DNA from 3 places in the Faecalibacterium sp. Marseille-Q4164 genome. Region 3 is predicted to be linked to each of the others. Evidence: a T-box and tRNA genes for the amino acid it is inferred to sense, from the RefSeq annotation. Region 3 holds a T-box; the other regions hold tRNA genes.
The links. A T-box is a leader RNA that pairs with one kind of tRNA and senses whether it is charged. The one in region 3 lies ahead of J3352_RS12285 (valine--tRNA ligase), so its partner is inferred to be a tRNA-Val.
Positions count from the first base shown of each region.

Region 1: it encodes a tRNA-Val, which carries the amino acid that the T-box ahead of J3352_RS12285 (valine--tRNA ligase) is inferred to sense. The anticodon was not compared.
Region 2: it encodes a tRNA-Val, which carries the amino acid that the T-box ahead of J3352_RS12285 (valine--tRNA ligase) is inferred to sense. The anticodon was not compared.

Region 1 is NZ_JAFREJ010000013.1:20,725-23,918, reverse strand. Features, by position in the region: gene J3352_RS10725 (GNAT family N-acetyltransferase) at 1-480, opposite strand, end outside; gene J3352_RS10720 (Type 1 glutamine amidotransferase-like domain-containing protein) at 555-1,157, opposite strand; gene J3352_RS10715 (hypothetical protein) at 1,401-1,841, opposite strand; tRNA gene J3352_RS10710 (tRNA-Val) at 1,959-2,031, opposite strand; gene ruvC (crossover junction endodeoxyribonuclease RuvC) at 2,255-2,767, shown strand; gene ruvA (Holliday junction branch migration protein RuvA) at 2,930-3,194, shown strand, end outside.
Region 2 is NZ_JAFREJ010000012.1:48,185-51,378, reverse strand. Features, by position in the region: gene J3352_RS10505 (recombinase family protein) at 1-552, opposite strand, end outside; gene J3352_RS10500 (Type 1 glutamine amidotransferase-like domain-containing protein) at 816-1,433, opposite strand; tRNA gene J3352_RS10495 (tRNA-Val) at 1,876-1,952, opposite strand; gene J3352_RS10490 (FeoB-associated Cys-rich membrane protein) at 2,111-2,275, shown strand; gene J3352_RS10485 (hypothetical protein) at 2,315-2,608, opposite strand; gene J3352_RS10480 (helix-turn-helix transcriptional regulator) at 2,608-2,847, opposite strand; gene J3352_RS10475 (LexA family transcriptional regulator) at 3,031-3,194, shown strand, end outside.
Region 3 is NZ_JAFREJ010000018.1:40,007-43,200, forward strand. Features, by position in the region: gene J3352_RS12280 (bifunctional homocysteine S-methyltransferase/methylenetetrahydrofolate reductase) at 1-1,491, shown strand, start outside; T-box leader at 1,523-1,754, shown strand; gene J3352_RS12285 (valine--tRNA ligase) at 1,811-3,194, shown strand, end outside.

The DNA.
Region 1 (3,194 bases), on a different contig from region 3:
CCGCATCTGGTACCACACCACGCCGCCGTGGGTGGAGCCGGAAACGCCTTCGCTGACAAAGCCGAAGCCGGCGTAATAGTGCACGAGCCTGTCCTTGCAGGTGAGCACCAGCCCCCTGCGGCCCTGAGCCTTTGCATCGGCGATGGCCCGGCGGAGCAGCTGCCCGGCCAGGCCCTGTTTCCGGTATTCGGGCAGGGTGTTCACCCCAAAGATCATCTGCCACGCCCCATGCGCATCGTGCAGGGAAGCGTCGGCGTACATCTCGTCTGTCAGGTCGGGGGTATCGGTCACAAAGCCGTCCACAAAGGAGACGAGCTTTTCGTCCTCGAACAGCAGCCAGAAGTGGTCGGCATAATGGGCCAGCCGCCCGGCAAATTCTTCTTTTGTGGCCGCCTCCGCAGCCGGAAAGCAGGCCGCCTCCACGGCGGCAATGGCAGCCAGATCTTCAAAGGTGGCAGTACGGATCTTTTGCATAGTCATTCTCCAGAGTTTGATTTGTTGAGCTGAGTATACCACACCATCCCGCAAAGCGCCAGCAAAACAAAAAGAACCACTTAGTCTTTGCAAATAACCTTTGAACCTTCACCATCAATTACAATTCCCTGACGGTTGTTAATTGGGCATAGATTCAAATCCGAAAACTCAGTCATTATTTTCTCGGTAACTTTCTTAAATGGTGCTGTAAGATAATGCGGAAGAACATAGAAATCAATCAAATTAAGCCCTGTATCATCTTCTTGTGAGTAGTCCTCCGGCTTTTCATCCATTTGCTCGATATATTGGATGCTTGGAGCGCATATAATCGCACCTGCCGATTCACCAATCATCAGTTTTCCCTTTGCCAATTCTTTCTTCAACAGCTCATCCGTTCCCGTTTTACGGAGCTGGTCTATAAGGAAAAAAGAATTTCCGCCGGTAAAATATATCACATCCGCATCTTCAAAAACAGACTGTATCGTTGAATAAGCCTCCGTTGAAATATCAATTTCAGTTACGATTGCTCCCAACTTTTTGAATAATTTTCGAGCCGAGCCGACATAACCGGTGTAGCCTTCACGCAGCGAAGCTGTTGGAATAAATGCGACTTTTTTATTTTCAATTTCTTCCTTTATCAGACTTCCTACACTTGAAAAGTGCGAACATAAAAACAGTTTCATCAATATTCTCCTTTATAAATTCCGCGTTGTTGAACTAAGCCGAGTATACCACACCATCCCACAAAGCGCCAGCAAAACAAAAAGAACCACCGATTGAAGTCGATGGTTCTTTTCCCCGGGCGGTGCAGGGGCCATCCGGGACTTCACTTCTCAAGCTCCTGCGAGTTTCCGAAGTGCTCTTGTTGGAGTACGCCTGCTCCAAACCCTGCCAGGAACGAGTACGGCAAACTGGAAGTTGTCTGCTTAGTTCATTATTTCAATCATTTGCTCAATAAACCGTTCAGCGTCTTCCATATTATAAGTTTTTTCATTGATGACAACTTTCCCTGATGATGTCGCAAATACACTGTTGATCAGCAAATCATCATCATACACATAAATAGAAAGTGTTTTGTTCCCTAAATCGGATGTAGACCCATTTGAAAATAGTGTACCTACTGTTCTCCTGTAAGTATATTTATCTAACAGAGATAGAATGGCATTCTTTTGGTCTATGGTAATATCCTGGTAATTCACAGAATCAATGTATGCCTCACCATTTTCTACTCCAATCTGGCTGTATATCATTTTCATCTGGTTGTCAGCCTCTGCAACATCTGAAAGTGATAAAGGCTTGAAATATACGATACAGCAAATTAAAAATGCAATCACAATTACTATAGAGCATAACATTTTCTTTTTCATACACAATATCTCCAAATTCCGAGTTGTTGAACTAAGCCGAGTATACCACACCATCCCGCAAAGCGCCAGCAAAACAAAAAGAACCACCGACCGAAGTCGATGGTTCTTTTCCACGAGTGGACGGTACAGGACTCGAACCTGTGACCTCCTGCACGTCAAGCAGATGCTCTACCAGCTGAGCTAACCGTCCATATTCTGTTTGTGCCGCAATCAGCTTGATTATGATATCATACCGCCGGGCAAAAAGCAAGCCCTTTTTTGAAAATTCTGCAAACTTTTTGATGCCGGGTTTACTGTGGATGGAAAATCAGCCGCCCAGCGCACATTTTGTAAACCGCCCCAAGGTGTTTCCGTTGCCCTGAACGCCGGTTTGTGGTATAATACATTGATTATAATAGGAAAGGTATCGCAGAATGAGAGTTTTGGGCATCGACCCGGGTTACGCCATTGTGGGCTGGGGCGTTTTGGACTATGCGGGCAACCGGTTTGCACCGGTGGATTTCGGGGCCGTGTGCACCGATGCCGGGGTGCCGTTTGAGCAGCGGCTGGACGAGGTCTACACCGGCATCCGGGAGGTCATCGAACGGACACAGCCTGAGGTGCTTGCCATCGAAAAGCTGTTCTACCAGCACAACCAGACCACCGTGATCGGCGTGGCCGAGGCCCGCGGGGTCATCCTGCTGGCGGCGGCGCAGGCGGGCATCCCCATCTACGAGTACACCCCCATGCAGGTAAAACAGGCCGTTACCGGCTACGGCAAGGCCGTGAAAAAGCAGGTGCAGGAGATGACCCGCATCCTGCTGCATCTGCCTGCTGTGCCCAAGCCCGATGATACCGCCGATGCACTGGCCATGGCCATCACCTTTTGCCATACCAACGGCAACCAGCTGAACCGCTTTGCAAGAAGGGGCGTTGGGCCGATCTGAGCCCTCTCCGTCAATGCTGCGCATTGCCACCTCTCCCGAAGGGAGAGGCAATCGCGGCTTTTGGTATAGTAGCAGCCGCCCAATTCGATGCTTTGGCTCCCCCTTTGGGGGAGCTGGCGAGCGAATGCAAGACTGAGAGGGGAAGGCTGCTGGAGGAAAACTATGATTTACAGTCTATCCGGAAAAATCATCAAAAAGACCCTGAACGCTGTGGTGGTGAGCTGCGGCGGGGTGGGCTACTATGTACAGTGCCCGACCAGCGTTGCGGGCGCACTGCCCGGGGTGGGCCGGGAAGCCACCCTTTACACCGTGATGAGCGTGACCGAAAATGACATCAGCCTGTACGGCTTTGCCACTGAGGAGCAGCAGAGCTGCTTTGAGCTGCTGACTGCCGTTTCCGGTGTGGGCCCCAAGGTGGGTCTGGCCA
Region 2 (3,194 bases), on a different contig from region 3:
GGCATACCGGGTGAAGATCTCCTGCACGATGGGAGCCGTCTCCGGGTCGATATGGTACAGCCTGTCCTCCTTGCCAATGGTGAAACCCAGCGGCACCACACCGCCGTTGTACTTGCACTGGAGGGCGTTTTCGCGCTCACCGCGCGCCACTTTCAGGGCAAGCTCGGCGGAATAGTATTCCGCCATGCCAATCAGCATACTCTCCACCATAATGCCTTCAGGCCCCTGCGAAATGGGTTCCATGGCAGACACCAGATGGACACCGTTCTTTTCCAGCTGGTACTTGTAGTTCACGGCATCGAATCGGTTCCGGGCAAAGCGGTCCAGCTTCCAGACCAGAACTACATCGAAGATTTTCTTCGCGCTGTCCTTAATCATCCGCTGAAAGTCTGGGCGGTCATCTGTCTTGGCAGAGTAGGCACGGTCAATGTAGGTGCCGACCACGGTGATGCCGTTCTTCTCGGCGTAGTCCTTGCAGTCGCGCAGCTGTCCCTCAATGGACGCTTCACGCTGGCTGTCGGATGAATAGCGGGCGTAGATTACGGCGGTCATGGTTGCACCTCCTTGGCGTGTATTCGACTTGCCTTTATAGTATCGGGTCAAGCGCAGCTTGTCAACAATCTGCGAGCAGATTGAAATGCGAAAATTGCGAAACGCAGCGAAAAAGGTGAGAGCAAGAATCGTCCCGTGGCCACAAATTTTCAATTCTTGAAAATTCTTGCCCCTTTGGGACAGCTTCTTGTTGGGGCGTGCCTGCCCCAAACCCTGCTGGAACGAGTACGGCAAACTGGAATTTGACTAATCCTACATGTGCATCATATTACACTCATGTAATTATCCTCTACATAAACAGCTTTTCCATCAGCAAGCTTAATCTCATCTTTGCCGTTCGGTAATACTGTTGTTTCAGAACCATTCCAATGGGGGATAATAGGATTGTCAATAATATGTAATCCATCTGTTAAATTTCCCGCCGCATACATACTTCCTGCACTGATTCCGACATATATAAGTCCGTTTTTAATTGCATTATTAAGTATTCTATCAAAACCAGTTCTAGACATTTCACGACAAAGCACAGATACATCACCACCACTGACAAAAACAGCATCAAATTGGTTTAATTCTTCAAAAGTTAATAGCCTTGTAAGCATAAACGGGGTTGTAACATACGAAGAATAGGTTCTTTGATAGTCTTTTGAAAGAATTAATTCCAGATTGTACACTAATATATTTTCGTACTGAATTCCCATTAGAAAGAGTTCATGAAAACATATTGCAAGCGACTCTCTTGCACCATCTGTTTCAATGCCAGCTGTTGGAATATAAAGCACTTTCACATCCTTCGGACACTTTCCAATAATATCAAAGAATTTCTCTTTCATCTTATCGGTCAACCCTGCAGATGTAAGAAATAGATGTTTTCCATTCATATTCTTTTACCTCGTCAAACTCCGATTTACTGGGCTAAGCCGAGTATACCACACTCCACCATGAAAGAACACCCCGATATAGTGAAATTTTGCCATTTTTCTGCGTACGTGCGTACACGCTCCGCAGGGATTCTAAGGGGCTTGACCCCTTGGCACACAGACTTTGGCACAAAGTCTAGTGTGTTACACCTTGTCAGAGGTGTACAGGCTCCCGGTACGCACGTACGCAGCGACTACTCCCAAACGCGCCATATAGGGGGACGACCAAGTTCGCACAAAGCGAACTTGATTCCGCAAAGCAAAAGGCAGGATACCACTATCATAGTGATACCCTGCCTTTGCTCGTTTACCGTTCCGAGTAGTCCTTCCGCAGAACTTCCGATAAACAAAAAACGTACCCAAACCCTTTTTCATAAAGAATCGGGTTCGAGTACGAACTGTATGGTGGAGAATTAGGGACTCGAACCCCAGACCCCCTGCGTGTGATGCAGGTGCTCTAACCAGCTGAGCTAATCCTCCGAATCGGAACAAGAGAATTATACCACAACCGAAGTGGATTGGCAAGCCCTAATTTTGATTTTTTCGCAATTTTTTCCCACTGCGAGGCAGTTGCTCTTTTGCGCAAAATGGTGTATACTGAAATTGCGCATTCCAGCGCAAAAAGAGAGGTTTTTTCAATGCTGACACTTCGTGGGATCATTACCATTCTGGTGCTGGCAGGGCTGTTTGCCCTGGCAGTGGTCTGGATCTCCAAGCAGGGCGGCTGGAAAGGCGAAGGCTGCGGCGGCAACTGTGCCTCCTGCCACCAGCACTGCGATACTCCGGAAAAGAAAACGCGCTGACTGCAATGCCCCCGGATGGCTGTCCGGGGGCATTTTGCGTCACAGGGCACCGTAGCGGGCGGCAAAAACGGCTACGGTGCTCAGCAGATCGAGCTGAGCTTTCTGGTAGGTGGTGCGTCCGATGCAGAGCCGCTCCAGCACGTCTTCCTCCTTGCGGCGCTCCAGGTAGCGCAGCTGGAGCAGGCCTGCACGGATGGGGTCAGCGGTGCGGTAATACTCCTGCGTCTGCTGGATGGCCCGGGCCCAGCCCCAATTGGCCGGGCTGCGGGCCCACTGGCGGGTACCGTAGTTCTGCAGGGCCTCCCGGGTCTTTCTGCGCTGTTCAGCGGTCATCACGCCGCCCCCTTTCTTTGGCACATTCGGGTGCCCGGGCCAAAGAAGCAGGCATCCCGCTGCTCCATGGTCAGCCCCAGCATGGCAGAAAGACGGTCGGCTTCGCTGACTTTGAAATCGCTCTCGTCGTTCAGCTTCTGATGCAGGGCGCTGCTGCTGATGCCCAGCACCCGTGCCACATGGCCCAGCTTGAGGCCCTGGCTTTCAATGTAGGCGCGGATCTGTGTGGTATTTGTCATCAAAGGTTCTCCTTTCATCTGGATCTCTGCGCGTCGTTTCACAATCTTTGGTTGTATTATAGTTCGATGTTGATTTTTTGTCAACTATTTTACCAAAATCGCGCGAAAATCGTTGATTTTTAAGAACTTTTCTGATATACTCACGGCAGAACATTCTTTTTCAGGAAAAGCGAGGTCTCTGCCATGTCAGAACTTTCCCGCCGTATCTTACAGCGTCGGCTCGAGCTGGGGCTCTCTCAGGAAGAGCTTGCCCAGCGGATGGGCTACCGTTCCAAATCCTCCATCACCAAGCTGGAAAAAGGGGTCAACGACATCCCGCAGTCCAAGGTGGAGGAGTTTGCCGCTGC
Region 3 (3,194 bases):
CTCGGCCCGGCTCCGGATACCGAGGCAGTTCCGGCGGGGCAGGTATATACGGCTGTGGCAAAGCAGTTCGCGGCGCTGGGGGCCAGGAATTTCCTGTTCGAGACCCTGAGCTCCGATGCGGGCCTTCTGGATGCCGTGGGGGCCATCAAGGCGGAAGTGCCGGATGCCTTTGTGCTGGTGTCCTTTGCGGTCCTGCCCGACGGCTACACCCGGGAGGGCATGTACTGCAAAGACCTTGCCCGGCGGATGCAGGAAAGTGGCATCGTGGATGCCGTGGGCCTGAACTGCGTGTCGGCACCCGGTGCCATGCGCACACTGGCAAAGCAGCTGGGGGGCACGCTGCCCCTGTCGGTCATGCCCAACGCGGGTTATCCCGTTGTCACCCGGACGCAGGTGAAGTATCAGGGCAGGCCGGAGTACTTTGCAAGGGAGCTGGGCCGTCTGGCCGCCGAGGGCACGGTTCAGATCCTGGGCGGCTGCTGCGGCACTACCCCTGCCCACATTGCCGCACTGCGGGCGGAGCTGGACAGCCTGCCCGTGGTGGAAAAAACGACTCCGGCAGAAGAGTTTTCCACCGCGAAGGAACAGACGGTGGAAAACGAGGATGCTTTCCTGCGCAAGCTGAACGCAGGGGAAAAGGTCATTGCCATTGAGCTGGATTCTCCCCGCAATGCGGACCTGACCGGCTATCTGGAAGGGGCAAAAAAGCTGCAGGCGGCGGGCGCTGACCTGCTGACCATTGCCGACTGCCCCATTGCACAGGCCCGGATGGATTCCTCTCTGGTGGCCTGCCGGGTCCACCGGGAGCTGGGGCTGTGCACCCTGCCCCACATGACCTGCCGCGACCGCAACCTGAACGCCACCAAGGCCCTGCTGCTGGGCCTGTATGCCGAGGGCGTGCGGGAGGTGCTGGCCATCACCGGTGACCCCATCCCCACGGCAGAGCGGGACGAGGTGAAGAACGTTTACCAGTTCAACTCCCGCAAGCTGGCCCAGTACATCGTCTCGCTGGCAGGGGAAGGCCGGGAGATGCCCGGCCCCATGACCGTGTTCGGTGCCCTGAATCTGAACGCCTGCAACTTTGATGTGGAGCTGCGCCGGGCAAAGGAGAAGCTGGAAAACGGCATGAGCGGCTTTCTGACCCAGCCGGTGCTCTCGGCACAGGCGGTGGAAAACCTGAGAAAGTCCCGGGAGACGCTGGGGGCCGATGCAAAGATCCTGGCCGGTATCATGCCGGTGGTCAGCCAGCGCAACGCCATCTTCATGGAGAACGAGATCAACGGCATCCATGTGGAGGACTGGATCATTGAAAAGTTTGCCGGGCTCGACCGTGCCCAGGGCGAGGAGCTGGGTCTTGCCATCTCGCTGGAAATGGCAAAGGCCGCCCTGCCGTATGCGGACGGCCTCTACCTGATGACCCCCTTCAACCGGGTGGCCCTGATGGAGCGGCTGATCGGCAGATTGAAGCAGGAAGTTCTCGGAGCATATTGACAAAACGCCAAAAAAACGTTATATTCTTTGTATAAATGCAACGAGAAAGAGTGTGCGCGGCAAACCGCCTTGCAGAGAGCCGGGGGCAGGTGAGAGCCCGGCAGGTAAGCGCTGCGCACTGTCGCTTTTGAGCAGGGGCGGTGAAGCCAGTAGCCGCCCTCGGAGCTGCCCCACGTTACCGGGGCATCAAGGGGCACGGGCTGTGTTTGCAGCCGGTGCAATTTGGGTGGTACCGCGGTATGTAGTTTACAGCCGTCCCATGGAACGTTCCGTGGGGCGGCTTTTTTCGTCCCACTCATCACATTTTTGGGAGGATACAATGAAAGAACTCGCAAAACAGTACGATCCCAGCCAGGTGGAAGACCGTATCTACCAGTTCTGGCAGGACGGCGGCTACTTCCACACGGAAGCGGACCCCGACAAGAAGCCTTACACCATCGTTATGCCCCCTCCGAACGTGACCGGCCAGCTCCACATGGGCCATGCGCTGGATAACACCATGCAGGATGTGCTCATCCGCACCAAGCGGATGCAGGGCTATGCCGCCCTGTGGGTGCCCGGCACCGACCACGCATCCATCGCCACCGAGGCCAAGGTCGTGGAGGCCATGCGTGCCGAGGGCCTGACCAAGGAGATGGTGGGCCGCGACGGTTTCCTGGAGCGCGCCTGGGACTGGAAGACCAAGTACGGCAACCGCATCGTCAGCCAGCTGAAAAAGCTGGGCACCAGCTGTGACTGGCAGCGGGAGCGCTTTACCATGGACGAGGGCTGCTCGGATGCCGTCAAGGAAGTGTTCGTGCGCCTGTACGACAAGGGCCTGATCTACCGCGGCAACCGGATGGTCAACTGGTGCCCCCATTGCAACACCTCCATCTCGGATGCCGAGGTGGAGTACGAGGAAAAGGACGGCAATTTCTGGCACCTGCTCTACCCGGTCAAGGAGACCGGCGAGATGCTGGAGCTGGCAACCACCCGCCCCGAGACCATGCTGGGTGATACCGCTGTTGCCATCAACGGCGAGGACCCCCGCTATGCCCACCTCCACGGCTGCCATGTTGTCCTGCCCCTGCTGAACAAGGAGATCCCCATCGTCTGCGACGAGCACGCTGATATGACCAAGGGCACCGGTGTCGTCAAGATCACCCCCGCCCACGACCCCAACGACTTTGAAGTGGGTCTGCGCCATGATCTGCCCATCGTCCGGGTGTTTACCTACGACGGCCACATGACCGGTGCTGCCGATAAGGCCGCTGCCGATGCACTGTTTGCCGCAGGCAAGAACACCGTGAACGAGCCCGAGGTGCTGGACTGCGGCAAGTACGCCGGCATGACCACCCTCGAGGCCCGCAAGGCCATTCTGGCAGACCTGAAGGAGGGCGGCTTCCTGAAGGAGATCGAGCCCCTGAAGCACGAGGTCGGCACCTGCTACCGCTGCCACTCCACCATCGAGCCCATGGTCTCCAAGCAGTGGTTCGTCAAGATGGAGCCGCTGGCAAAGCCTGCCATCGAGAGCGTGGAGAAGGGCGAGATCAAGTTCGTGCCCGAGCGCTTTACCAAGAACTACCTCAACTGGATGAAGGGCACCCGCGACTGGTGCATCAGCCGTCAGCTGTGGTGGGGCCACCAGATCCCGGCCTTCTACTGCGATGACTGCGGCGAGACCGTGGTCGCCAAAGAGATGCCCTGCACCTGCCCCAAGTGCG